Regions from separate parts of the Vibrio sp. TRT 17S01 genome, predicted to be linked through region 1. Evidence: riboswitches for the same ligand, from Rfam matches in the RefSeq annotation. Region 1 holds a riboswitch; the other holds the start of a gene.
What was found. A riboswitch is a leader RNA that binds a small molecule or an ion and turns the genes downstream of it on or off. The one in region 1 is predicted to bind thiamine pyrophosphate.

Region 1 (14,923 bases):
ATCTACACCACCGATCCACGCATTGCAGCCAAAGCTTCACCAATTCCCGAAATCAGCTTCAGTGAAGCCTCTGAAATGGCCAATTTTGGTGCCAAGATCCTTCACCCCTCCACGCTTGTTCCGGCATTGCGTCATGATATTCCTGTTTTTGTCGGCTCCTCAAAAGAGCCTGAAAAAGGCGGGACTTGGATTCGACACCAAGTGGAAAGCTCACCACTGTTCCGTGCCCTAGCACTTCGTTGCAACCAAACCATGATCACACTACGCAGTGCAAAGATGTTCCACGCCTATGGCTTCTTAGCTAAAGTTTTTGAGATCTTAGCCAAACACAAAGTCTCGGTGGATCTCATCACTACATCAGAGATCAGTGTCTCTTTAACACTTGACCAAACCGATACGTCAGGTGGCGCGCCGCAGTTGCCTGAAGAAGCGAAACGTGAACTTGAAGAGCTATGTACTGTGGAAGTGGAACACAACCTATGTCTGGTCGCTCTCATCGGAAATAACATGAGTGAAAGCAAAGGCTACGCAAAACAAGTCTTTGGCACGCTGGAAGACTTTAATCTGCGTATGATTTGTTACGGCGCCAGCCCGCATAATTTGTGCTTTTTACTGCACGAGTCTGTTTCCAAAGCCGCCATTCAAAAACTGCATACCGAACTGTTTGAAGGCTAGTCGTCATCAAGAAAAAAGGTTGGCATATGCCAACCTTTTTTGTATCGACTAAAACGGTAATGCTTACTCACCCGCCACTTTCATCGATTCCAATAGAACCGAACCTGTTTGGATTTGTGAACGTGTTTCGACATCTTTACCAACCGCGACAATCTGACTAAACATCTGCTTGAGGTTACCCGCGATGGTGATTTCAGAGACAGGGTACTGAATTTCACCATTTTCAACCCAGAATCCTGCCGCACCACGAGAGTAATCGCCAGTCACCACGTTGACACCTTGTCCCATCACTTCCGTAACCAGCAGACCAGTACCTAACTCTTTTAGCATCTGCTCAAAGCTTTGTCCTGTCGATTGTACAAACCAGTTATGAATACCACCAGCATGGCCTGTTGGCGTCATATTCATCTTACGCGCCGCGTAACTCGTTAATAGGTAGCTCGATAGCACACCATCGGTAATAATTTGGCGATCTTGGGTAAACACACCTTCGCTATCAAATGGGCTGGATGCTAAGCCACGCAGTACATGGGGCTTTTCTTCGATATTAAACCATTCAGGTAAAATCTGTTGGCCAAGGTGATCAAGCAAGAAAGACGACTTGCGATACAAGTTACCGCCACTGATCGCCATGACCAAATGTCCCATCAATCCTGTTGCAACATCAGCGGCAAACATCACTGGGTATTGGCCAGTCGCTAATTTTTTGGCATCTAAACGGCTGACTGTTTTTTCCGCCGCACGGCGTCCCACCTCTTCCGGGCTCCACAAATCATCTTTGTGGCGTGCTACTGTATAGCTGTAGTCACGTTCCATCTCGCCATTATTTCCTTGACCGATCACACAGCAACTGGTGCTTTGGCGGCTGGATGCATAACTGGCAAGTAAACCATGGCTATTTCCGTATACCTTCAAGCCATAATGGCTATCATAGCTCGCGCCATCACTTTGTTTGATAGCATCACTGAAACCAAGCGCTTGCTGCTCTGCAGCAATGGCAACCTTTGCTGCATAGTCAGGATCAGGCGTATCTGGATGGAAAAGATCCAAATCAGGGATCTCTTTCACCATCAGCTCTTTCGGCGCAGGGCCTGCATAAGGATCTTCCGAGGTATATTGCGCAATATCTAATGCAGCGAGTACCGTTTGCTGAATCGCTTTTTCACTCAGATCGGACGTTGATGCACTGCCTTTACGTTGCCCGCGATATACCGTGATACCCAAAGCGCCATCGCTGTTAAACTCTACGTTTTCAACTTCACACATTCGGGTCGAAACACTGATCCCGGTAGTTTTAGTGATCGCGACTTCCGCAGCATCCGCTTTTTCAGCAGCCATATCGAGCGCCTTAGCAACGGCAGCTTCCAACTCAACACGCTGTTGAGCAACTTGTTGTTTTACGTCCATATCTCATTCAATTTTTGCGTCTATTGAAGTTAGGATATCAAGAATTTCGCTTTCTCCCCACGATTCTTGTTAAAATAGATCAATATTAGTTCGAGATAGTGATATAGGCAGTTTAAACATGGCCCGTAAAAACCAAAAAGCGCCTTGGGAGCCGGAAGAAGAGATCATCTGGGTAAGTAAGACCGAGATGAAACGCGATATGGAAGAATTACAGAAGCTTGGCGAAGAGCTTGTGAATTTGAAACCTTCGGTTTTAGAGAAGTTTCCATTGAGTGAAGATCTGGCGGATGCGATCAAAGATGCGCAGCGTTTTAAAAACGAAGCGCGACGCCGCCAGCTACAATTCATCGGTAAGCTCATGCGTCATGAAGATCCAGAACCGATTCAAGCAGCACTGGATAAAGTCCGTAATAAACACTCGCAAAATACCGCGGTACTGCACAAACTTGAAACGCTGCGTGATCGCGTGGTCAGCGAAGGTGACAGTGCTATCGCTGATGTGATGGAACTATACCCTGCCGCAGATCGTCAGCGCTTACGCCAGCTTGCACGTCAGGCAGCCAAAGAGAAAAAAGCGGAAAAAACACCAAAAGCGGCACGAGAGATCTTCCAGATCTTAAAAGAGCTTAACGACGAAGAGTTCTAAACGCCGACCAAAGACAAAAAAGCCTGACGTGAGTCAGGCTTTTTCATTTGTTCAGTTTTTTACTTCAAATTATTATTGGCCTGCTGCCACAAATTCACGCAAATGTGCATTGTCATGTTGCTCATTGAGCTGTGAGATTTCACCGGTCACATCCACTCGGCCATCGGCCATAAACGCAAAATGACTGGCGATGGCTTTAGCATCACTCAGATGGTGAGTCACCATGACTACTGTCACACCTCTTTCTTTCGCTAATGACTGAACCAACACAAGCATCTCTTCACGTAAGATCGGATCCAACGCAGAAAATGGCTCATCCAATAACCAGACAGGATGAGGCTGAACAAAACATCGAGCTAACGCCACTCGCTGCCGTTGCCCGCCAGAGAGCTGCTCGGGCAATCGGTCAAGATAATCCGTTAAGCCGACCAGTTGAGCCGCTTTTTCAATTTGTTCTCGCTGACTTTGACTTAGCTTTAACCCCGGATGAATACCTAAGCCAATATTGTCTCTGACACTCAAATGAGCAAAAAGGTTGTGCTCCTGAAACAGCATGGCGAATGGTCGCTTGTGTGGCGGCTCACCGAGAACAGATTGGCCAGAAACAGTAATATCACCACTGACAGGATCAATAAAGCCTGCCATTAATGCCAATAGCGTTGACTTACCAGCACCACTTGGCCCCATCAATGCAACGATCGACTGTGGCTGCACTTCAAGATCAAAGGCAAACATTTCATTGTGATAGTGATACTTCACCTGATTAACCGTTAACATGAGTTTCCTTTGTTTTAAATAATGTCTCTATTAAGGTAAAACAGAGCACACTAAGCAATAAAAGCGTGAGTGACACCACCGCAGCGGCCTGCATTTGGTAGCTTCCTAACAACTGAAATAGGTATAGCGGTAAAGTACTAAATTGCTGGCTACCGAACAGCGCAATTGCACTTAAATCACCAATGGCAAACATAAAGCTGATAGCAAAAGCGTGTGCCATCGGTTTACGTAAAGCTCGCCACTCCACCAGCTTAAGCCGCTGCCACCCAGTCAAGCCCAACGAGGCACACAAATACTGGTAGCGCTGCTCTATATGCAGCATCGGTTGAGATAAGGTCTTCAGAACATACGGCAATCCCATCAATGCATTCACTGCGACTACAACCCAAAAGGCATAACTGAATGCATCGGTAAAATTGCGTAGTAGCAAGAATAATCCGGTACTAATGACCAAGCCCGGTGTCACCAAAATGATGGTACCAATCAACTCAATTTGATCGGCGTGATAGTGTTGGGAGCGCACTCGCCAGTGACGACTCGTCAGTAGAATAGTAATCCCTGCCACTAGCGCAATAACGCTCGCCAGTGATGCCACTTGCAGCGATGAACTCAATGCCAACCAAAAGCGTTCATCACTAAACACCTTCCAAGCTTGACTGTTTAAGCCACTGATGAACACCATCGCAAGCGGAGGCAAAACAAGTAACATCGAAAAACCAATCCAACTCCAGTCCCAACATGTTGAGCTGAAAGAGGTTTGATAAAGCGTCGCAGAACGACGATGACTGCCACGGCTGACTGAAACTGGCTTCGCCAAGCGTTGTATCGAAAGCGCCATAACGCCACACAGTAGCATTTGCCACAATGCCAGAATGGCCCCTGTTTGCAGATCAAAATCAAACTTTATCGCCTGATAAATGGCCAGTTCGATGGTGGTAGATTTCGGTCCACCGCCAAGTGCCATCACGGCAGCAAAACTGGTGAAACACAACATAAACACTAAACCACATACATGCGGTATTTGTTGGCGCAGTCTTGGCCATTCTACTAGTTTGAATTTTTGCCAATGACTCATCCCCAAATGCGCGCACAGTTTATGTTGTTCATCAGGAATGCCTTCCAATGATTGCAATAACAAGCGACTCGCATAAGGTAAGTTAAAGAAGACATGCGCCAGCAAAATCCCATTGAGGCCGTATATCGAAAAAGGAAACGCTTGATCGAAAGCCTCAAATAGCTCAGCTAGCACGCCGCTGTTTCCGTATATCGCCAGCAGGCCAAAGACGCCAACTAAGACTGGTAAAACGAGCGTGGTTGCAAATAATTTGAGTAGTAGCGACTTACCGGGAAAATGACGTCGAGACAAGGCATGGGCGACAGGGATAGCGAACCCCACACTTAATAGGGTCGAAAGCAAAGACTGATAAAAACTGAACTGCGTGACATGGCGATAATAACGATCATTCCAGATATGGCGCAGATCCAACGTCGGCGCTTCCAACAGCAAAGCGCTCAAGGCTGAAATAACAAAGGCCGCGATAACTATCGCGACCCCAATGCCGATCTTAGGCGTCTTGTTCAAACAAAATCCTTAAAATGTTAGCGCGTTTTGCCATTCACGAATCCACGGCTTACGGTTTTCAGCCACTTCATCGGAGCTAAAGCTCAATGCTTGTTTCGGTACCGTAAGCGTTTCAAACCCTTGCGGCAGTTTAACGTCAGTCACCGGGTACATCCAGTTGCCCGTTGGCATCACGCTTTGAAACTCATCACTCAAAATAAAGTGCATGAATTCATCTGCTAGCTTCTGGTTTTGTGAGCTTTTCAGCTTCGCAGCGACTTCAACCTGAGTGTAGTGGCCTTCCGCAAAGTCGGCTGCTGCGTAGTTTGCATTACTTTCGGCAATTAAGTGATACGCAGGAGACGTGGTGTACGACAGCACCATATCAGACTCTCCTTCAAGGAACATTGAATACGCTTCCCACCAACCTTTAGTAACGGTGACCGTTTTCTTAGCCAGTTGCTGCCACGCATCCGTCACGTTATCGCCATAAACCGATTTCATCCATAACATCAAGCCTTGTCCTGGCGTGGATGTACGAGGATCTTGGTAAATCACTTTTAGATCATCACGCTGCTCAACCAGCTCTTTCAAACTCTTTGGCGGATTGGTCAACTTTTCTTTGTTATAAACAAAAGCAAAGTAACCGTAATCATAAGGAACAAAGGTCTTGTCTGACCAACCATTTGGTAATGTGGTATTGGAAGTATCAACATCGTGCTGTGCCAAGAGGCCTGTCTTTTTTGCTTCAGCCATTAGGTTGTTATCAAGACCAAGCACAATATCCGCTTTGCTGTTTTTGCCTTCTAAACGTAAGCGATTGAGAATAGAGACGCCATCGTCTAAGGCGACAAAATTAATATCGCAACCACATTTGGCTTCAAAGGCTTTTTCTACTTTCGGACCCGGTCCCCACTCTGCCGTAAAGGAGTCATAGGTATAAACCGTTAAAGTCTTGTCTGCGGCATGTGCGGAAAATGAAGTAATGGTTGCGATGGCAATCGCGCTAAGAGTGGTTTTCACGGCTCGCTCTCTCCTTGTTGAGCGGCACAGGCTTGAGGTAGGGTTTGATCGTCCTATCGGCGATAAATATCCTGACTCAATTCCTACGCCAGCATTATCTGGTTCAGGTATTACGGGTCCCGAGCAGTGCTCGATCTCAGCTTCATTGATCCAATCAATAGCTCCCCGATGAGTATGGGTGGATTGTAATCGTTATGTCACAACTTGGCTACCAACAAGTTTATCACTGACGCTGATCGTAGCCCCAGCGAGGCACCAGCGCTTGCTCTATCCCTAAATGGTCAAGTATGCGAGCCACCATAAAGTCGACCAAATCATCAATGCTTTGTGGCTGATGATAAAAACCGGGCGCCGCAGGCATGATAGTCACACCCATTTGTGACAACTTGTGCATGTTCTCTAAGTGAATGGTCGAAAATGGCGTTTCACGGACCACCAGCATCAATTGGCCGCGTTCTTTGATCACCACATCTGCAGCGCGCTCTATCAGATTATCCGACATGCCATGAGCAATGGCAGCGACACTCCCTGCTGAACACGGACACACCACCATCTGTTTCGGCGCAGCCGAACCCGAAGCCACAGGTGAAAACCAGTCTTCTTTACCACATACAATCAGTTTGTCGGACTCGCACTTAAGGTGCTCAACCAAGGCTTTTTGCGCCGCCTCAGGTCCAGCTGGTAATTTCAGATTGTGTTCTGTCGCCAGCACCACTCGAGCGGCAGATGAGATCAACAAGTAAACTTGATAGTCCGCCGCGAGTAAGCATTGCAGCAATCGCAATCCATAAGGTGCGCCGGAAGCGCCCGTCCATGCCAGTGTTATCGCTTTGTTATTTCCGCTCATAATTCAACACTAATTTATTGTGCTAACTTGTCCAGTAATTTGCCGTGAATGCCTTCAAAGCCCCCATTGCTCATCACTAAGATCTGAGTACCCGGAGCAGACTGAGCGACTATATCACTGACAAGCTGGTCAATATTGTTACTGACATACGCTGGTTGCTGACACTGTTTCGCCACGTCTTCAACCGACCAATCAATGGTATCTGGCTGGTATAGGAAAACTTTATCTGCCTGCTTGAGAGACGCAGCTAAGGTATCTTTATGGACACCACGCTTCATCGTCGCGCTACGAGGTTCAAGTACCGCAATGATCTCTTGCTCACCGACTTTGTTACGTAAGCCACCCAACGTCAGTTCAATCGCGGTGGGGTGATGGGCAAAGTCATCATAAACCGTAACGCCATTCACTTCGCCTTTAAGCTCCAATCGGCGCTTGGTATTAATAAATTTAGCCAGCGCTTCACAAGCTAAATCTGGTGTCACTCCAACGTGTCGAGCTGCCGCAATCGCCATCAAGGCGTTATCAACATTGTGATCTCCAACAAGATCCCATGTTACCGTACCTACACGCTCACCTTGGTAGAGTACGTGGAATTGTGAGCCATCTTGCGTCACTTTTTCTGCAAGCCAATCCCCCTCTTCGCCAGAGTATTCCGTCTCTGACCAACAGCCACGTTGCAACACATCCGCCAGAGCCTGATCTTGTTTTGGTGCAAGAATGCGCCCATTACCCGGAACGGTGCGCACTAAGTGATGGAATTGGCGCTTAATCGCTTCGAGATCATCAAAAATATCTGCATGATCAAATTCAAGGTTATTCATGATCAGCGTACGCGGATGGTAGTGAACAAACTTAGAACGTTTATCGAAAAAAGCGCTGTCATATTCGTCGGCCTCAACCACGAAAAACATGCTTTCCCCTAGTCGAGCCGACACACCAAAGTTGCCCAGCACGCCACCGACTAAGAAACCAGGCTGGTAGTCACACGCTTCCAGAATCCAAGCCAACATACTTGAAGTGGTTGTTTTACCGTGGGTACCTGAGACCGCCAACACCCAACGATCATGCAATAAAAATTCCTGTAGCCATTGAGGGCCCGAGGTGTAACGCAGGTTGTTGTTCAGCACATACTCGACACACGGGTTACCACGACTCATTGCATTACCAATCACCACAAGGTCTGGGGCAGGATTCAGTTGTGATGGGTCAAAGCCTTCAATGATTTCAATACCTTGAGACTCTAATAATGTACTCATTGGTGGATAAACATTGGCATCACTCCCGGTGACTTTATGTCCGAGTTGACGCGCCAAAACCGCTGCGCCACCCATAAAAGTACCGCAGATCCCCAAGATATGAATATGCATAAACCTGACCTTGTCATGTGCTGAAATTAATCGATCTTCATTATCGCGATTATGGCCTGAAATGCGAACCTCTTTGATCACCCTTTGACCGAGGCTGGACTCAACCGCTCAACTATTGGGCAGTTTTTAACTGAATGCAAACGAGAATCAAGTCGACAATTAAATTGAGATCTCAAACAGTTAGTTCATTACCAATAAAAAGATCCAACTCTTACACTTTGCAATGAAGCCTACCAATGATCCATAAGAGATCATACTTGGCTTATTCCCCCTATTTTAATTTGAGTGAAGTTTAAGGAAATAACATGTCTGGAATGCGCACCCTTGGCGAGTTCATTGTTGAAAAACAAGCGGACTTCCCCCACGCTAGCGGTGATCTATCATCTCTTCTCTCTTCTATTCGACTTGCTGCGAAAATCGTCAACCGTGAAATCAATGCGGCTGGACTTGGTGATATTACAGGTGCTGTCGGTACTGAAAATGTTCAGGGAGAGGCTCAACAAAAACTGGATGTTTACGCTAACGAAAAATTCAAAGCAGCACTTGAAGCACGCGATCAAGTCTGTGGTGTCGCCAGTGAAGAGGAAGACGAAGCCGTCGCATTTAGTAAAGAGTTAAACAAAAATGCCAAATACGTGGTGTTGATGGACCCCTTAGATGGATCGTCCAACATCGATGTGAATGTGTCAGTCGGCACCATTTTCTCGATTTACCGCCGCGTCTCCCCTATCGGAACCCCACCAACTCAGGAAGATTTTCTTCAACCGGGACACAAACAGGTCGCTGCTGGCTATGTGATTTATGGCTCATCCACCATGTTGGTGTACACCACAGGCCATGGCGTCAACGGTTTTACCTATGATCCTTCACTGGGTACATTCTGCTTGTCTCATGAAAATATGATGATCCCACAAGATGGCACCATCTACTCGATCAATGAAGGCAATTACATCCGCTTCCCGCTAGGGGTAAAGAAATACATTAAGTACTGCCAAGAAAATAAACCGGAAGAGAAACGCCCTTATACATCGCGCTACATTGGCTCGCTGGTGGCTGATTTTCACCGTAATCTACTCAAAGGCGGCATTTACCTGTACCCAAGCACTCAAAGTCACCCAAGCGGAAAGCTGCGCCTGCTTTACGAATGTAATCCTATGGCATACCTCATTGAACAAGCGGGTGGTTTGGCTTCAGATGGCGTGAATCGGATCCTTGATATTAAGCCAACCGAATTGCATCAGCGTGTGCCATTTTTCGTCGGTTCGAAAAATATGGTAAGGAAAGTAGAAGAGTTTTTAGAACTCAATCCAAACGAAGAATAATACTAACGCCTGCTATGCAGGCGTTTTTTATAACCAACTAAAATGATGTTGTTGGTGGCTTATTTTTTTAAAGATAACGCTTACCATGAAAGTTCATCGGCAATGAGGTTACATTTCGTACGATTTTCCGTTAAATTTGATGGCAACTCAGGTCGATTGACCTCGTTTCAGCCCTTAAGGAAAAGGATAATTCAATGAGCTTAAATAACGTACCTGCGGGTAAGTCCCTACCCGATGACATCTATGTGGTCATCGAAATCCCAGCCAATGCTGACCCTATCAAATACGAAGTTGATAAGGACTCTGGCGCGGTATTTGTCGATCGCTTCATGTCTGCACCGATGTTTTACCCTTGCAACTACGGTTACGTTAACCACACTTTGTCACTCGATGGTGATCCTGTTGACGTGTTGGTTCCCACACCGCATCCATTACTACCGGGCTCGGTGATCCGCTGCCGTCCAGTTGGCGTGTTAAAAATGACCGATGAATCAGGTGAAGATGCCAAAGTTGTTGCGGTGCCACACAGCAAACTGTCAAAAGAGTATGACCACATTCAAGATGTCGGTGATCTGCCTGAGTTGTTAAAGGCACAAATCACACACTTCTTTGAACGCTATAAAGAGCTTGAGTCAGGAAAGTGGGTAAAAGTCGATGGCTGGGCTGATGCCGCTGCGGCCCGTGAAGAAATTCTCACCTCTTACAAGCGAGCACAAAAGTAATCAAGAAAAAAGCCAGCAACGCTGGCTTTTTTTTACACTCGTTGACACCAATCGCCAGTAGCAATCAGGCTATCTAACTGATTGGCATCTTGATAGAGATAGATCCACGCAACACCAAAGGGGGTATCTATGGTTTCACGGCGATATTCCACTGGCACCTCTTCCAACCTATCCAGCGTTTGCAATGTATCGCTGTCAATGAGGTAAACTTCACCACGAATAGAGTGTTGCCCTTCCGTAAGAGCTGGGTAAGCCCCTAAATCATGTAGTGCGTAAGTTGGTTGCGTTTCATGCACACCCAGTAACTGAGCGCTTGCCAGAAAGTGATGATTACTCTCTCCCTGACGCAGCGTCCCATAGACAAAAACTAAATGTTGCATCCATTGTCTCCCTATTTAATCTCAAACTGGTACAGCAGATCGACGGCACTATCAAGGCCGGATACTGCTTCAACGTAGAGATCCTTCATAAGGCGGTAGCGCACCGTAAACTCACCAACTGAGTCAAATATCCCTACACCATATTTCACCTGAAGCCCCGGCAACACATAGCCACTGACCGTGACCTGAGAGTCATCACCCGATCCTGCGGTATCTAATTGAAGATCCTGAACCCCAAAGGCTTCACCAATTTCCCCAACCACACGACCACTTTGTGCCAAGCTCAACCCAATCAAGGTAGTCGTCATGGCATTACCACCTGACTCTCCATCTATATCTTGACCACGGAGCAGGTACGACAAAGCATTGGCTTGCGGCATTGATGGCTCAGAGAAGATCGTTAGCGATGGTTCATCTGCTGAACCCGTCACTTTCACGCCGGCAATCACATCGTCTTGGGTGTTGGCTGGGTTACGAATCGCCGTGATGGCGACATAAGGTTGATCCACTGGGCCATTCATCAGGATTTTACCTTCTTTGATCAGCAAGTCCTGACCAAATGAGCTGTATTCTCCATCAACAATCTGGACTTCACCATTCACAAATGGACCTTTGTCACGTTGAGCAACTTTGAGGTTACCTTCGACATTACCCTTTAGACCAAAAGCAGACAGCCTAAAGTCATCCGTGATCTTAATGTGGACGTTACTTTCCACTTTAAATGGCACAATGGACTCTTCGCTCACTGGTTTTCGATCACTGTTGACGATCACTTGGTCCTTCGACACACCTACCGCACTCGGTGGCAGATCTTTCACCACAATGCGCCCCCAAGGCAGCTCTATGTCACCATCAATTTTCGCTTCTTTTGGTGTGATAGCAATCGTCATATCTGGGATCACTTTCATTTTGACCATAGGTGGCACTTCAACTTTGAGTTCATCGGCAAAAATGCGCACGTTGGTATGCCAATTCGCTAAGTCTTGCCAATCCGCATCACCCAGCATATCCAGCTCACCATCTGGAGTATGAATGGCGGCATTCAGTTTAGCTTGATAACCAGTAAAATCGATAGCGACTCGGCCTGTATCGATTTCAACTGGCGTGATATCGCCATGTAACAAAATATCATCAATCAAAAACTGACCATTCACTTTCGGTTGCAACAATGGCCCTTTGATCGCGAGGTCGGTTTCTATGTTTGACTTCAACTGACTGTATTGCCCAACCATTGGCGCTAAGAAATCCAAATTAAACGTAGACAGTTTTAAGCGGCCATCTATTTGCTTATCTTCCACCTGAACATTAGGAATGGTGATATGACCAGACACATCGCCATTGTCAGTGACATCAAATAGCCACTTCGCTTCTAATTTATTATTCGCAAGGTTTGCATCCAGCGTGACCGACTCCCAACCAAAAGTTACATTCGGTTCAAGCTTCTGCGTCACACTGCCTTTAGGTAAGGTCAGGTCAAACTTAAGCTGAGGTGCTGTTTTCGGAGCCCATTTTGCCCAAACATGCGCATCTGCTTGACCTTGTAACTCAGTCTCTTGCGGTAAGAACATCGCAACTTGTGAAAAATCGAAATCCTTGACTGAAAGCGTGGCTTCCCCTTGCTGTCCCGCCACGATGTCTTTATCGAGACAAACGGATGAGTTCCCTTGCAACCAACAATGCGCAGCAACACTGGCTTGTTGTTTGTCCACGTCATAGCCAACTTTAGTGGGGTGGTTCAATAACCACTTACCTTGCTTAGATAGGATTTCAACACGCTCTAATGCCCCTTTCCACACTAAGCTCGGCTTATTCAGCATGGTGCCATTTAATGCTAAACGTGTGGTCACAACATTGGAGTTAACATCCAAAGTGAGCTCATGACGCTGTTGATTACCACTGAACTCAAGTCGAGCATCATTGAGTACATTATCTTCATAATGAGCGCGATTAACCGTTAACTTAAGCGAGCCCATCGGATCTGGCAGTGGTTTGACATCACCGTAAACTGAGATGTGCTCAATACTCGCCAAGTCTTGCCATTTTACAGAATTTATATCTAGATCAACTTTAACTTCCGGCGCTTTCAACGGCCCAGTTAGATGGACTTCACCATTCGCCGTTCCTTTAAGATCGGGGACCGACTTCTCTAGATCTGGAACATTGATCGTGACATCCATGCGCCACTCTTTATCCAGCTTGCCTTTTGCATGTAAGCCATTTGGACCGTGGGATAACACCAACCGTGGCGTATCCACTTTGAAATCCCCTTTTCCAGCAATATCGGACGCACTCAGCTCCCCTTCAATATTGAGAGGATACCCTCGGAACATGCCATCAATATCCAAGAGCGGCAGTTGAACTTTCCAGCCCCCTTGCTCAGTCAATGATCCATTGGTCGAGAGTTTGCCGCTAATATTGCCTTCAGCTTCCGGCCATTGAAGACCTGGCTGAATATTTTGTAGCGCCAGCGCTGCTTGCCAGTTAATTGGTTGATCCCAGTTAGCCATCACTTGGCCTGTCACCTTACCGCCTAATGTATCGAGCTCGATATGGTCAATATCCACTTGAGATAAAGTGCCTTTGCCATCAATAGAGGCACTAAGCGCTGGAATATCTTTTCCTTTGATATCGGTATCGAGTGATAGTTGGTAGCCAGACAGCGCCCCTTTGGCCGTCAGATGGTCTAAATCAACGTGGTAATCCCCTTTCCCGGTAAGTGGCCATTGCACCTTGCCCGCAGATAAATCAACATCAAAGGCGAGATCCGCTTTGAGTGGCTGTACGTTCGCATTAAGCTCGGCTTTAGCAAGGCCGGATAACGAAGCATTGAGCGCAAGGTCTGCCACGCTGCCGTTCGCCGCAACTTTAAGCTTTTGCCCTTTGGCCATCTCATCTTTGACCGTCGCCACTAAATTAAGATCCAACGGATAGTCACCTGTTAAGGTGATATTTGAATCAAGCGTCGCATCCAGTTGAGGCATTGTCAGTTCTAGGGTTTTGATCGAAACGTTCTGCTCGGCAGCCAATACCTCTAAACCAAGATGGTCAATTGTGATTGGGGTTTCTTGTTCTAAGGTGAAACGACGTAGATCAAAGCGAACTAACTCAATTTGGAGCGGTAGCGTTACCTCCGGTAAGACGATGTCTTGTGGCTCGGCTTTTACATCCGGTGTTGTTTGATCTCCACCCTTTACTTCTGTTGATTCGTCCGTTTCAGAGGCTTCAGATGGGGCGAGCTGAACACGCACATCATTCCAGATCGTTGGGTGTAAACGTAGGCGATTGCCTTGAAATTGCAGAGCTGAGGAAAACTGTTGCCATTGAACCTGATTCCCTAAAATATTGAGGTCAATATCTGTTAACGCCAAATGGTTTACGTTGATAGCGATAGGTGTAGTAATACGGGAGGCTGATTCTTCCACAGGTTCCGGCTCTTGCGGCTCAGAAGGCGGCAACTCTGGCATATTAAAACGCAAGCCATCGATAGCAACGTCATTAATACACAAAGCAGGCTCAGTAAAACAAGCGGCATTCATACCTAATGTCAGCATGTGTACATCAGCATCAATACCTAACGATGCATCCTGATAACTCACATTCGTCAACGTAAAGCGAGGAACTAACGCACCAGTGGCCGATTCCACTTTCAATTCAGGGAGCGCTTTTTGAGCGCCCCAAAGCACAAAGTTCAAGCCGGTATTGGTAAACAAAATACCGGCTAATGCGACAAGTAAAAACAGTAACAGTCCCAATAAGGATGCAGATAGCCACTTAGACCACTTAAAAACCACTTTGGTCATAGCTCAGGCCCCAAGGTAAAATGGATTTTGAATTCATCGCCCGGTGCAGCATCCAAGCCCCAAGCAAAATCTAAACGTATCGGTCCGACAGGCGAAGCCCAGCGAATCCCTGCACCGACACCACTTTTGAAATCAGGTGTATCGTTAAAGGCATCACCGTAGTCATAAAACATCGCAGCCCACCAGTTTCCGGTTAAGCGATATTGATATTCCAATGACGTTGTTGCCATGTATTGCGCACCAGTTAATGCTCCACTCGCATCTCGTGGAGAAATACTTTCATAACCATAACCGCGCAAATTGTTGTCGCCACCAGCAAAGAAACGTAAAGAGGGTGACAGTTTTTCAAATTCATCAGTAATATTCGCACCACCATCAACGCGGAATAAGCCACGA
Region 2 (14,923 bases), on a different contig from region 1:
AGACCAAAAGCGACAGAGCCTGCGTCGCGGCGGGTCATATTGCCCTCAAATAGTTGAGGTAAAATAGGGCGAATGCCATCGTGGAAAACGGCCGCACTCATATTGGCTATCAGTGCTGTCATTGCACAAAGTACAGCAACTAATCCTAAGTTCATGATGTCCATAATAAATCCTTACGCTCTGAGCAAAGACTGAGTTAGCATTGGGATCGCATGCTCAACATGCTCCACCGACAAACCAAAGGCCACTCGACCTTCTTCGATAAAACGAGTCACCTCATCTTGCTTCGCTTGAATCGCAGGTTTAGCAATGGTGCAGCTCTTATCAAAACCGATGATGGCAATGGCAATCGAAAGCGCTGCACCAGCCCCGGTGTTGCAACAACCGATGTAATAATCGAGCTGCCCCGCTTTGACCTGCATTGCCGCATCCATATCATTGAGAATATGCAGCTCAAACTGGCCGGGGGCCGTCTGTTCAATCTGCTGTTTAATTTGTTCTCGCTGAAGCCCAGCGATTCCGATTCGTTTCATAACCGTGCCTATTTGAATAATTGGTAGGGGTTTTGTTTCATCATGATGTCTATTTCTCTCTCACTGATGCCTGCGTTGCGAAGCCTTGGTAAAAAGTCAGTGATCAGATAACTAAATCCAAGGCCACCATTGGCTTTGAGGTGAGAGCGTCGGGTAATGTCCATAGAGAGCATCACCCGTTCAAGAAGGCCACGCTGGGACAGTTCCACCAGCATGGCTATTCGTTGTTCATCCGGGAAATAGCTGTTCTTCCCGATGGTATCGAACTGGACGTAGCAGCCCTGATCGATCAACCACAAAATCTCTTGCAAGTTACTTTTCAAATCGCAATGACCGATAGTGACGCGCTCTAAATCAACGTGATGACGACGGAAAAACGCAACCTGTTCACGCCCCATCGTGCTCATTGATTGATGCGTAGAAATCGGTCTTCCTGTTTCTTTATGCGCAATAATGGCGGCTTCAAAGACCTTCTTTTCAAGGTCTGTAAAGGTATTCTCACTGCTGCCAACTTCACCAATGACACTGGCTTTGAGTTTGCTGCCTTCTAGCCCTTGCTCTAATTCACGCACCATCTGTGCCGCCAATTGCTTTGCGCTGTCTCGTTCAACTTCCGGAGGAAAAAAACCTTCAATGTAGTGACCCGTTGATAGCAGGACATTTATCCCGGTATCATTTATTAAATCTTCAATAAATTGAGGATTTCTCCCCATAAAAGAATTGGTGACTTCAATAATGTTCGAAACCCCCAACGCCACCAACTCACGCATTTCCGAGGCAATCAACGCATATTGATCAAGCCGACAATCAACATCCCCTTTCTGAGGTGAAAGGTCGATGTGCAGATGCTCATGGCAATAGGTATAGCCGGTCGGGTCGATCAACATGACGCTGCCTCACTGTCGGTTGCGCATTGCAAAGAAAACAAATTACTCACCAGAAAACTGGTCTCTGCTGAATTCGCCGCTTCAATGCCATATAGCGCCAATAGTTCACGATTGAGTACCATTAACTCCGAAAACCCCTCTTCTTGCTGGATCTCCAACCAAGTCTCTTCATCCAAACCCGCTTCGATTTGCTCATTGTTGAGGACTCTGTCCGCCGCCCGTGCCAAGTGAGTCACTAACATCTGGTACTGTTGATTTTCTTCATTCACGCCAAAGCGTGATACCAGTACGGGTAGTACTTTTAGCGTCGCTTGATAGCTGTGTTCGCTAATCACCTTGCTCTGCATCAAGAGGGTTAATCGTTGTTCCATTATTGTTGCACCTAATAACTTGGGGAGATCTCTCCATCGATCACCGCTTGTTGGTGACGACGAAGGACATCAATATTGAGTAACTTGCGCAAAAGAATACGAATATGTGGGCTGTCACTATTCACTAACATCACCGCTTCCGACGCCTGTGCACACTGCTCAAACTCATCCAATGACTTTTCTTCTAACTTAAGCCGTTGCATATCTGTGGCTTCTGTAAGCCAAACCACTGCATCAATTGCCTTACTTTGCAGTAGGTTGATACCTTCGCTATAGCTGATTTCCACCAACTCGATGTCTTTTCCAGCAAACGCTAACTCGGTTAGGACTTTTTGGTCTGGAGAATCAAAGTCGACCCCGACTCGTTGTATCTTTTCATACTCGCCCTGACGAAAGATCAACCGATGCGGATTAGAGTAAGAATAGGGGCCAAAGTCCAAGGCCGTAACCAGCCCATTGGCATATTCTTTAGCAGCCAGCCGCGACATGATCGCGACATCATAGGTTCCTAATTTCAAGCACTCAGCACGCACATTCGCACCACGCATATGGGCAAAGAAAACAGGAAAGTCATTCATCTGCGCCTTAATTCCACTGGCCAAGCCTTCATAGTGCTTGGTGTAAGGTAGTGGCATCGCACACACCATATGAGCAATACCCGCTAACTGAACTAACTTGGGTTCATTTAATGCTTCGATAATGGTGCCATTGCGCCCCTGACGACGTAGCCGTACGGCATCACGCTCCTCAATTGTAGTCAGTGCTTTTTGAATAAAGCCTATCGAAACCCCAAACTCCGATGACAGAGCATCAATGGTTTTGACTCGCTCACCCACGTTGGCCGAAAGTAAGTACTTAGCAACATTAATCACAGCAGAGCCTTCACGGCTGATGTATTGCATAACAATTCTAATCTTCAATATTTTGAAGATATATTAGTGGTAAATTTATCAACAAGAAAGCGGATAAAAACAGAAATGTGAGTTTTATCAGTATATTTTTTATTCAGCGCGGAATTTTGAAAAATATGATTTGCAAGGCTCATACGATAGCCACTTACAGAAGCTATATCTGGTGCATCTTTCTACGATAGGATCTCGCATGTCCATCGAAAAAAATATGCTATTGTAATACCGAAACGCCTAACCAGTATTACATATGAAAATGTAAGCACTTGGGCAACTGTATCTTTATTAACGGCTGAATGAACATCACCAGTAACTCCTATATAGATGCCAAGTGCACTACGGATTTAGACAACACCTTGTTATGAAACAATTGGATCTCAACTTACTTCGTATTTTTCTAGTATTACTAGAAACCCAAAACACCCGTATAGCAAGTGAGCAACTGGCACTAAGTCAACCTGCCGTTAGTAAGGCACTAGGAAGACTACGCGATTATTTTGATGATGAACTGTTTACCCGGATTCATTCTGGCTTAAAGCCAACCCCTCGTGCGCTTGAGCTGGGTGAGAAACTCCCCGAAGTAATGGAAAGCTTGGACGAAGTAATTCTAGATTCGCCAAGCTTTAACCCTGCGGAATATCATGGCAACATCACCATTGCGATTAACGGTTTTATTTCTAACTGGCTTGGTGCGCGCTTGTGTTTAGCTTTGAATAAAGAAGCTCCCAACGCACAAGTCAACATTGTGAACTGGAGCTCTCAAACGTTCAAAAAGTTACTTGATGGCGAGATTCAAGCAGCCGTTAACTACTCACCAATAGAAACCAGTAAACAGTTTACTCATCAGGTAATTGGAAACGATGATTTTGTTGGTCTGGTAAGAAAAGACCATCCGTTAGCAGGGAAAGTGCTGGTTAAAAGCGAGGTGAATTCTGCTGAATACGCCAGCTTAGTGATACCAAGTTGGAATGATACTCAACCATTTATTGTTAAGCATTTATCAAATGAAGTACTAAAAGTGAAGGCACGAAGTTCCTACCTGCATACCTTGTTAGATGTGATCAAACAGAGCGATATGATCTTACCATGCTCTAAGCAGCTTGCTCATTATCTTAGTGGTGAATTTGATTTTGTCTCCTTCCCTAATCACACACCAAAAGAGCTGAAGAATATTGTTTTGATTGAGTCGCACAACAAGCGTATGCACCCGATGCATCAATGGATCAAGCACAAAATCATTGCCACATTTCAAGATACCTTCCAAAAAAAACAATAAGCCTCTCAATCGAGAGAGGCTTAGTTCAACGCAGTTACTTAGCGATAGCGTTTGGAAAGTTTTGCATTTCTTCGACAGCTTTTGTCTTGTCGATTGGGCGATATGCACGCAATACGAAGTTCCAGCCTTCATCATTCACTTCAATTACATTGCTCTTTGCACCACAAATTTCACCTTCTGGTACAAAATGAATAGTGTAAGAGCCATCTTTATTTTGTCTTACCGAGGTTGAATCTACGCTGTTTTGATTGGTCATAAGCCAGCCTTCTCCAGAATAAGCAGTAATGGACCAGTAACCTCCTTTGTCATAACTCAGTGATGGTTGTTTAAAGGTAACACTAGAACACCCGACTTTGCCTATTCCCGCACGAGTTGCATATATTGCGTAATCCGCAGGTAACCCTGCCCAACCTGACGCGGTACCTATCATAAAATCCTTGTTATCTGAACTCGCAGTAATACCCGTTGTAAAAGCTTTTGCGGTATTAATGCTTGTTACTTGTTTCTCCCATTTTGCTCGAATTTCATCACGTGAAGCACTGTCCCAATCTTCAGCTGGCTTAAATGGAATTGCGGACTTTGCATCAATCACAGCTGCATCTTGTAAGCGATGTGCCTCATCCATACCTGCAGTTGTTGCCGTTCGCATTAGGATGTAGATATAATCCGATCCTGCGATTTTTGAATCGATATAAATCTCTTCGCCACCATAAATCGCCATGTGGTTGTCATGGTTATTATTGAAGAAATGCATAATTTGGTAGGCATCACCTTTTGCCAAACGGAAAGTCGCCCCTTTAGACACATCAACCACCGCAGTTGAGTACAACAAATCCGTATTAGAACGAATAATCATCTGGTTCTCGACGGTAACACTATCGCGGTTGTGGTCAAACACATTAATTGGCTGACGCTCTAGTTGTTGACTGAAATACAGATCAGTTTCTGCGAGAGCAAAGTTCTTATCGGTCACTTTAACAGCAGCCGTTGTCTGCATTGAGGTGATGGTAAGGAGAGTCACTAAGATGGTCTTTTTCATATCACATACCTTTATATCATCGTTAAGGGATAACTTAACCTTATCGATTTATGTTCAATGAAAGAAATGAATTGGTGTAATTAAGATAATAACGAAATTGAATTGCAAAGTTCGATTCAGACTAAAACATCGTTTTTAGCAATACATTACTCGTTGTGCTTCTTGCGATGTCGCAAAGGTGTTGTTCCATTGTATTTTGAGCGGATAAAAATAAATTTTCGAATATATAGCAAAAATAAAAGTCAATTCCACCAAGCTTTCAATCTAAGAAATGTCTACAAGAACCACCACAATTAATAAAGATCAATCTTCCTTGTTATTTCGCGCCGCATTTCATACGGCTGTTCTACACTAATAAATGAATTTCAGTGGCTGCAACTCAGGAGGACGCTATGATAGCCGTTCACAGAAACTATCTGCTTCAAAATGCCAAGCATTGGCATGCACACGTTGCCGTGAACCCTGTGGGGATCATTGATATCGAAATCAAAGAGAACCACGTTCATCACAGCTCTAGTTTTGACGATTTACAATTTGAATCCATTGCGAACAAAACGCGCTTAAGAGGACAGGGAAATTCGACTCAGTGGGAGGTGATGCTCAGCGATCACGATGCGCTTGAACTCAGCCACCTTATCCACGAAGCAAATGAAGAGTTAGAAACCTTATTACGCGATTTGTAATCGCAAGCGGAAACAATATCGGTACGTGATCATGTACCGGATAAAAGCTCAGCCTTGAAAGCTACTGTCGGCAGTATCTTTCAAGGGGGCTGGGATTTTCTTTTTCTAAGGTAAAGTACTGCAACGTCCCTTCAATCGGCTCACCATCAAGTTTTGCCATAACAAAATCATAATATGGCGTCTCTAATCTATCTTGTAAGCGATATTCTCCCACACCTTTCTTAGCAAGAACTAAGGTGTAATCTTTGATATCGAGTGAGGAAAGTTCGTTGGCAGGGATGATGGGAATATCAGAGTGGCGTTGGTTGAAGCGGTTAATTTGATAAGACCAGTCGGCGTACCATTCACCATCAAACTTAGGGCTGTGTCCCAGTATCGCAATGGGCCTACCCTGTTGATATGATTCACATATCTCATGTTTTGGTCCCGATTGCTCTACATCGGGGGCACATGCCGCAAGAACCCCGCAGAAAAAGGCTGTGATTCCAGTTTGGGAAGCTCTTGTCTTCATTATCGAATTCTATCTCAAAGTGACATTAATACTACTTATAGACCATGCAACCAGTTTTTGGGTAGTTTTTGCATGACTCGGTCGGCTAACAAGTTGAATTCCGGCACTAGCGCATACACCAAAGCCACAAACATTGCGGAACCGACGAGGTCAACCGGTCGATGCATCCCTAACCATAAACGGCTATACGCAACGCCTAATGCCCACAACAAGATCACACCAGCACTCGCATAACGTTTATGCTGCAAAAATAGTCCCGCGAAGAAAGCCACGCAAATGGATGCAAAAATCGTATGGCCTGATGGGAATGAGTAATCCGTTTCACCTAACCAATGATGAGTACGCCATGGACTCACTTTGGTCGACACCGTTTGAATCACTTCGTTCTGTTGATCCGAGCTTAGGTTGTAGAAGTGCGAAGCCTGAGGAATAAGGAGCTGGTTCACTAACAATTGAGTGTATGGACGTGGGCTCTCCGTCGCCATTTTAAGGCCAGTTTTGCTCGCAAAACACAGCACTAAAATCACACCCAGTTGAAGTAACTTACTTAAGATTTCTCGTTTGGTTAGGTTTAAGCGTAAACAAAGTGTGCACAGGACAACCAGTGTCAACAAAAAGCCTTTACTGCCCGCCGAATCCGTAAGAAGCGTAAAAAGAAAACCGGTTGAATCAGAAACGGGATCGAGCAAATCAATGTGGCTGACAGTCAGAGCCAATGGCCCTATCAATGTCAGAAAACAGCCCAGTAATATCAGACCATGTCGCTTATTATTAATCAGAGTATTCACGTTACACCAACCGAATTTACACTTGTACGTTCACCAGTAGAACCATTAGCGAATGGTAGTGGATGGTATTAAGGTAATTATCAACTCGATGTCAATTCGCGGAAAGATCAAAACACTTATAAGTAAAACGAGTAAGCGATTGCCAAAACAAGATCAGAATAGGTTTCATAGCGCTGTGAACCAGCGCTACAACTGAATCAACGAACATTGATATGTCCAGTAAAGAAATGGTTTACAGGGCCATGTCCCTGCCCTACTCTCAGTTCATCCGCATGCGTAATCGCTTGTGTGATGTACTGCTTACCCAAATACACGGCTTTATGTAGCCGGTTTCCCTGAGCCAAATAGGAAGCGATGGCGGAAGAGAGTGTACACCCGGTTCCGTGGGTATTTTTGGTTGCAACCCGTTTGCAGCGCAGTACGTCTATCGCCTCTCCCTCAATCAACACATCATTACTGCTTTCATCTTGCTCAAAGTGGCCGCCCTTGAGCAAAATGGCTTTCGCACCCAGTTGGCGAAGCGGCACAATCATTTCACCAATTTGTTCTTCATTATCAGGTAAAGCGAGGCCTGTTAAAGCAGCGGCTTCTGGCAAATTCGGCGTGATCAGATCAGCCAGTGGTAACAACTCTTTTTTCAAAGTGTCGATAGCCGAATCATGCAATAACATATCGCCACTGGTCGCAACCATCACCGGGTCAACAACAACAAAGTGAGGCTGATATTGAGTGATTTTGTTTGCCACCACACGAATAATATCCGCATCGGCCAACATGCCCACTTTCACAGCAACGATATTTAAGTCTTGAAATACCGCGTCTAACTGGCTCGCAACATGCTCAACAGGAATTGGTAGAATCGCCGTCACCCCTTGAGTATTTTGTGAGGTAATGGCGGTGATCACAGAACAAGCGTACCCTCCAGAGGCAGAAATCGCTTTAATGTCGGCTTGAATGCCCGCACCACCTCCGCTATCGGATCCGGCAATGGTAAGAACTATGGGGGTCATGTCTTGTGGCAGCATAATTACTCCTACAACAAGACGTAAAGAACTGATGGCTCGCCAACAATGACAAGCACTTCGCAACACAAAGTCGCGTCAATAGTTCCCTACGTCAGTGCTAACTGAATCAGGTTCAACGGGTCTCGCAATGCGATCTCAGCCAATGACATGGTCAGTTGGCTCCCCGACTATTCGTGCTCGATAGTATCAGTAAATGCTCGCTAGAGGCACACTATTTTAAAATGCTAACAAAGATAGCTCGCCCTTAGTATGCGCCAGCTGCGTAATGCAACTCGTAACTGTGGCTATAAATTTCAAGAATATTGCCAAACGGGTCTTCCATATAAATCATGCGATATGGCTTTTCCCCTGGGTAATAGTAACGCGGAGCTTTCATGCGCTTTTTACCCCCTGCAGCTACAATTTTTTCCGCCAGACCTTCGACATCAGGATCTTGAACACAGAAATGAAAAACACCGGTTTTCCAATATTCAAAATTATTCTCTGGGTTTTCCTGATTTTTAAATTCAAAAAGCTCCACACCAATGCGATCCCCGGTAGAAAGGTGTGCAATTCGAAAACGTTGCCAACCTGCACCAAAAACATCAGTGCACATTTCACCAATCGCTGAATCGTCTTCAGTAATTTCTGTTGGCTGCATAATCACGTACCAACCTAACACCTCTGAATAAAACTTAACCGCAGCCTCTAAATCCGGCACCGAAATGCCAATGTGGGAAAATGCTCTTGGGTATGCTGTAGACATATTTAACCTCGTTCAAAAGCGGGCGACATTGCCCCTTGAATGAGGTTTATGTTAGATAAGACGTTAACAAACAGGAAATTATCATATATTCTTATTTTAATAATTTTTTGTTATCAAAAATCCGATGCTAAATCCACTCTGGCTTAACACATTTAAAACCCTAATCGATGTTGGCCATTTTACGAAAACCGCTGACACTCTACACATGACGCAGCCAGGCGTCAGTCAACATATCCAAAAACTAGAACAAGCTTGCGGCCACCTGTTGATTCAGCGTGAAAAGAAACGTTTTGAGCTGACAGAACAAGGCAAGTTAGTCTATCAATACGCCAAGCAGTGCGAAGCGTCTGAACACGCCTTATTTACCCAGCTTGCCTTTGATGACCCATTCGCTGGAGTGTGTAAACTCGCAAGTTCTGGCGCCGTCGCATTATCACTCTATGCCCCGTTATTGGATTTACAATGTAAATACCCCAATCTGATCATAGAGTTAGAGGCTGCGCCCAATCATAAAATCATCAAGGGGATCATTGAAGGCAGTTTGGATATGGGAGTCGTCACGCACAAGCCTGACGATGCAAGATTGAAAGTCGTCTTTCTAGCCAACGAACCCTTATGCTTGATTTTGCCACCACACTGCAACGCAACCGCTATCACACCAGAAAAATTGAGAGAACTTGGGCTTATTCGTCATCCCGACGCCCACCATTATCTCACTCGCTATTTTGCACAGTGTCGTGATGAAAATCTTATGAATACTGACGTCGATGCGATACCCACTCGAAGTTATATCAATCAACTGAGCCAAATCTTATTGCCTATCTCAAAAGGATTAGGATTCACGGTACTGCCACAAAGTGTCCTAGAAAACTTTTCTGATAAAGCAGATCTAACCGTTCACCAACCGACCGATCCTGTCGTCGAAGCTTTATATCTGATTCAAAAAAATCACCGTCAATTACCGAATCGGTTCCACACGATAGAGCAGCAAATTCATCATACGTTAGCAGCGTCATAGCCAGCTAAACAATTAACCTTTCTGATGCTTTTGTATTAATTTCATTTCCTACCTATAGTTTATTTACCCATATTTAAGACCCTAAACACAGCATCAGAATGGAGATTATTATGAGTCACCCGGACTTAATTTCTCGTCTAAACGAATTACCCAGAATTCAGAAAGTACTGCAAGAGCTGTTAGATATGGTGAATCAGGATGATGTAAATTTTGGCGAGTTAACCAATAAAATCGCGATGGATCAGGTGTTAAGTGCCCGCCTGCTCCGCATGGCAAATTCTGCCCACTTTGGTGGCACTAAAACCATCTCTTCAATCAATGAAGCATTATTGCGAGTAGGAACGGGGCCAGTACGCACATTAGTGGTGGCTTCCGTGCTTTCCAGCTCCTTCCCTAAACTGAAAACCTTAGATTTAGAGCAGTACTGGACAGATACGTTTGAAGTGTCAGTGATTGCTAGCAAGCTGGCAGAAGAGATTGGCTCTGACAGCAATGAAGTCTTCACCACTGGCATCTTGCATAACATTGGTGAACTGATGATTCACACCCTTGTACCTGATGATGCGGTCAGAATTCAGCAACAAGTGGAAGCTGGCGCCGACCCGATAGCCGTACAAGAAGCATTGCTCGATATTTCAGCGCCCACGCTCGGCGCCAGACTCGCAAAAACATGGAAGTTCCCAGCCAAGATGGTGGATGCCATTGAGCATTTTCATGATCCACGAGATGCCGAGGTTTCTCCCAAATTAGCCGCTGTTTTGCATTTTGCCCGCGACATCCATCACAAGTGGGATACGCTGCAAAATGACAGCGAAAAAGCCCATTACATTGCCGATCACCCGGATTCTCGCCTACTCCATGTTTCTGCAAACTTCGCAGCCACAATTGACAAATTCCGCGGAAATGGCCGTGATCTAGCCCTGCAATTGAACGCCGCGTAAACCTAATTTTTATCACTGAGCGCAAGAATCAATGCCGTTTCTTGCGCTGATGCGGCACATCCAACAACTCATCGATTAATAATCGTGACGACAAAATTTATTCATTAGACTCTGCTGGCTTTTTGTCCGTTAATGCGCCCGACGCCACACCACTATCTTTGTAGGCGTCAGGGGTGATTTCAGGCCTTTCTGATTCACGTTTAATACCAATCGAATACTTCTAACGCATTGGTATCGTTCTCTGTTCTAGCGAGATTAGATGTGGAACAACCATCCAAATTAGACCGCGTTCGCGCTGATTACAACGTTCATTACTGGAGCCAAGGCTTTTACGGCATCGACAATCAGGGTGAAGTGTATGTTTCTCCAACCAGTGATAAAACGCACCAAGTACCTTTAAGCCAAATCGTTAACCAACTGGAAGCAAAACAGCTGAACCTGCCAGTATTGGTCCGTTTTCCGCAGATCCTGCACCAACGCGTGCACAATATCTGTCAGGCATTCAACCAAGCGATTGAAGAGTACCAATACCCGAATAACTACCTGTTGGTTTACCCAATTAAAGTGAACCAGCAGAAAGAAGTGGTAGACGAAATACTTGCCAGCCAAGCACAACTTGAAACCAAACAACTTGGGTTAGAAGCAGGCAGTAAACCTGAACTACTCGCTGTATTGGCACTGGCACAAAAAGCCAGCTCAGTCATTGTGTGCAACGGATACAAAGATCGCGAATACATTCGTCTTGCACTGATTGGTGAAAAATTAGGCCACAAAGTTTTCATCGTATTAGAGAAGCTGTCTGAGCTTGATCTGGTATTGAAAGAAGCAAAAAGCCTTGGCGTAAACCCGCGCTTGGGGCTACGAATTCGTTTGGCCTCTCAAGGCGCTGGAAAATGGCAAGCAAGTGGTGGTGAGAAGTCCAAATTTGGTTTGTCTGCTTCGCAAGTATTAACCGTGATCGAACGCCTAAAACAAGAGCAACAACTGGATGCGATGCAACTGGTGCACTTCCACCTTGGTTCACAAATGGCGAACATTCGTGATATCCGTAATGGTGTAAATGAATCAGCACGCTTCTACTGTGAATTGCGTGAAATGGGGGCCAAAATTGATTTCTTTGATATCGGTGGTGGTTTAGCGGTTGATTACGATGGCACTCGCAGTCAGTCCTCGAACTCAATGAACTACGGCTTAATTGAATACGCTCGTAATATCGTGAACACCGTAGGTGATGTGTGTCAGCAATATGGTCAGCCAAAACCCGTGATCATTTCTGAGTCAGGTCGTTCCCTTACTGCGCACCATGCGGTGTTGATCACTAACGTGATCGGTACAGAGACGTATTATCCTGAAACCGTCATCGCACCAGAAGTCGATGCACCAACGCTTATACAAAACATGTGGCGCAGTTGGGAAAACTTGCAAGATGGTAGTGACGCACGCGCTTTGATTGAGATTTACAATGACACCCAAAGTGACTTAGCAGAGGTCCATTCTCAATTCGCGACAGGTGTGCTGAATTTGCAACAGCGTGCATGGGCAGAACAACTCTCACTTAGAATTTATTATGAGTTGAACCGCCAAATGAGCACGAAAAACCGTTTTCATCGTCCAATTTTGGATGAGTTAAACGAGCGTTTGGCAGACAAGTTCTTTGTGAACTTTTCTCTGTTCCAGTCTCTACCAGATGCATGGGGTATTGATCAGGTCTTTCCTGTGTTGCCGTTATCAGGTTTAGAAGAGGTAGACGATCGCCGCGCAGTGATGCTGGATATTACCTGTGACTCAGATGGTGCTGTTGAGCACTATGTTGAAGGTCAAGGCATTGAAACAACATTACCAGTTCCCGCATGGAATAAAGATAAACCGTATTTAATGGGCTTTTTCCTTGTGGGTGCATACCAAGAGATCTTGGGAGACATGCACAACTTGTTTGGTGATACCCATAGTGCGGTTGTAACGGTCGACCAGCAAGGGCAATCCATCATTGAGCGTATCGATGAAGGGGACTCGGTAGAAGACATGATGCGTTATGTTCATATTGATGTAGACAAGATCCGCACCAATTACCAAGAGTTAGTTGTCCAGCGCGTTGCAAGCCATGAGCAAGATCAGGTATTAGAAGAACTTGAGCAAGGTTTACGTGGTTATACCTACCTAGAGGATTTTTAAATGAATGATTTGTTTACGAAAACTGATTATTCGCTGTATTCAAATTCAATGAGTTTTTTGCGCCGACCATACATACGTAATGCGGTTGCTGCTGATGCCGATTTGGTGGTACTCGGTGTACCACTGGATATGGCGACCTCTGGCCGTCCGGGTGCACGTATGGGCCCCGACGCAATCCGTCGTGCCTCAGTGAATTTAGCGTGGGAAGGTAAAAAATTCCCTTGGGATTTCAACGTCTTTGAAAAAATGAACGTGATTGATGCCGGTGATTTGGTGTTCGATTGCGGTGATGCAGAAGATTTTACCTATCGCTTAGAAGCCGCAACAGCTGAAATTCTGAAAAGTGGCAAGACCATGTTAGCCCTTGGCGGTGATCATTTTATCACGCTGCCAATTTTACGTGCTTATGCAAAGCATCATGGTGAAATGGCGTTGATCCATTTTGATGCTCATACGGATACCTATGCGAATGGCAGTAACTATGATCATGGAACCATGTTCTATCACGCGCCAAAAGAAGGTTTAATTTCTGCCAAGCATTCCGTGCAAATTGGCATTCGTACTGAATACGAACAAAGCGATCATGCCTTCAACGTGATCAATGCGATGCAAGCAAACGACATGAGCGCTGAAGAGATTGTTGCACAGATCCGCGAAATCACTGCAGATAAGCCAGTCTATGTCACATTCGACATCGACTGCCTTGATCCTGCATTTGCTCCGGGCACCGGCACCCCAGTTTGTGGGGGATTAAACTCCGACAAGGTATTGAAAATCTTACGTGGCTTAGCCGGAATGAACATTGTCGGTATGGATGTGGTTGAAGTCTCCCCACCATATGATCACAGTGATGTCACCGCATTAGCGGGGGCTACTGTCGCACTTGAGCTAATGTACGCATGGGCCAGTGGCAAAGAAAAGCCATCGCAACTGTAACAGCTTAAATAAGTAGACAAGAAGGGGAGCAAATGCTCCCCTTCTTTATCAAATCTCATGTCACTGTGCTATGGGCGGTGCTTTTTCGGGCCGTGCTAACCAATACCCTTGGAAATAATCCACCCCATTATCCATGCAGGCATCCAGCACCTCTTTTGTCTCAATCCCTTCTGCAATCGTTCTGGCATTAATCTGTCCAGCAAGCTTAATCGCGCAAGAAATATTACTTACTACCTTTTCCGGATCAGTCATGATAATACTGCGATCAAGCTTTAAGTAATCAGGCTGAATGGTTTTCGCACGCTCAGCCGTTGAACATTGCACACCATAATCATCCAAAGCGATACGAATGCCATGCTCAGCCAACTTGCTGATCCCCGACACCATTCGAGCATCATCACGCCCCTGAAGCTCCATGATTTCGTATGTGATTTGGTCCGATGTCAACTGATGCCGACCAAGGCTTGAAACCAAATGATCAATCGCAGCCTGATCATTGGCAACCAATTCAAAAATCGAAGGGGCAACGTTGATGAAGATCCGTGAGTCTCGATAACTCGAGCGTGCAAAGTTCAAGACATGGAGCACGGCACACATCAGCGTAACAAAAAGCGTTTCATGATCATCTTGCTCAATCGAGCGAAAATAGAGATCAGGGCGATAATACTGTTCATGTTGATCTTTGATTCGTACTAACGCTTCAACACCATGCACATTCATATTGCGATCAAAAATGGGCTGGAACACACTGGCAAACTTGAGATCCTTGTAACTCGCACACACACCATCTTGCTCGCAAAAGAAAATCGTTTGTTCTACGCGCTCTCGAAACACATGATAATCATAATCGATGTCCATTTTAGTTGGCCTCCAATTCGTGTGCCCCTATTCAGTTCAACCTCTATACAAAAAATAGATCAAAGATGATAAGAATATCACCAAAAAGTACTATAAGTCAGCGCTTTAACCGAACAGCTCCTATCAGTTCATTTTAGGAAGCTGAAACGGTGATATACGTCGAATTTGTCGCATACCATGCTGCTAAATAGTCAAAACAATGCCACCTAACGATCCAAAGACACGATTATTC

Region 2: another riboswitch for thiamine pyrophosphate. It lies ahead of thiD (bifunctional hydroxymethylpyrimidine kinase/phosphomethylpyrimidine kinase); the one in region 1 lies ahead of thiB (thiamine ABC transporter substrate binding subunit).

Annotation. Positions count from the first base shown of each region.
Region 1 is NZ_JBNJOG010000010.1:156,247-171,169, forward strand. It holds gene lysC (lysine-sensitive aspartokinase 3) at 1-675, shown strand, start outside; gene pmbA (metalloprotease PmbA) at 739-2,082, opposite strand; gene yjgA (ribosome biogenesis factor YjgA) at 2,201-2,728, shown strand; gene thiQ (thiamine ABC transporter ATP-binding protein) at 2,801-3,505, opposite strand; gene thiP (thiamine/thiamine pyrophosphate ABC transporter permease ThiP) at 3,492-5,087, opposite strand; gene thiB (thiamine ABC transporter substrate binding subunit) at 5,097-6,089, opposite strand; TPP riboswitch at 6,153-6,267, opposite strand; gene ACQEXS_RS15955 (flavin prenyltransferase UbiX) at 6,313-6,936, opposite strand; gene mpl (UDP-N-acetylmuramate:L-alanyl-gamma-D-glutamyl-meso-diaminopimelate ligase) at 6,951-8,303, opposite strand; gene fbp (class 1 fructose-bisphosphatase) at 8,609-9,625, shown strand; gene ppa (inorganic diphosphatase) at 9,820-10,347, shown strand; gene ACQEXS_RS15975 (gamma-glutamylcyclotransferase family protein) at 10,380-10,727, opposite strand; gene tamB (autotransporter assembly complex protein TamB) at 10,739-14,527, opposite strand; gene tamA (autotransporter assembly complex protein TamA) at 14,524-14,923, opposite strand, start outside.
Region 2 is NZ_JBNJOG010000004.1:52,876-67,798, reverse strand. It holds gene ACQEXS_RS08085 (YhfT family protein) at 1-164, opposite strand, end outside; gene ACQEXS_RS08080 (DUF2620 domain-containing protein) at 174-533, opposite strand; gene ACQEXS_RS08075 (phosphotriesterase-related protein) at 542-1,420, opposite strand; gene ACQEXS_RS08070 (hypothetical protein) at 1,414-1,791, opposite strand; gene yhfZ (GntR family transcriptional regulator YhfZ) at 1,803-2,693, opposite strand; gene ACQEXS_RS08060 (LysR family transcriptional regulator) at 3,061-3,975, shown strand; gene ACQEXS_RS08055 (DUF1214 domain-containing protein) at 4,010-5,014, opposite strand; gene ACQEXS_RS08050 (hypothetical protein) at 5,407-5,697, shown strand; gene ACQEXS_RS08045 (hypothetical protein) at 5,759-6,208, opposite strand; gene ACQEXS_RS08040 (phosphatase PAP2 family protein) at 6,244-6,996, opposite strand; gene thiD (bifunctional hydroxymethylpyrimidine kinase/phosphomethylpyrimidine kinase) at 7,194-8,021, opposite strand; TPP riboswitch at 8,088-8,197, opposite strand; gene ACQEXS_RS08030 (lactoylglutathione lyase family protein) at 8,266-8,766, opposite strand; gene ACQEXS_RS08025 (LysR family transcriptional regulator) at 8,891-9,784, shown strand; gene ACQEXS_RS08020 (HDOD domain-containing protein) at 9,895-10,725, shown strand; gene speA (arginine decarboxylase) at 10,987-12,897, shown strand; gene speB (agmatinase) at 12,898-13,833, shown strand; gene ACQEXS_RS08005 (EAL domain-containing protein) at 13,894-14,691, opposite strand.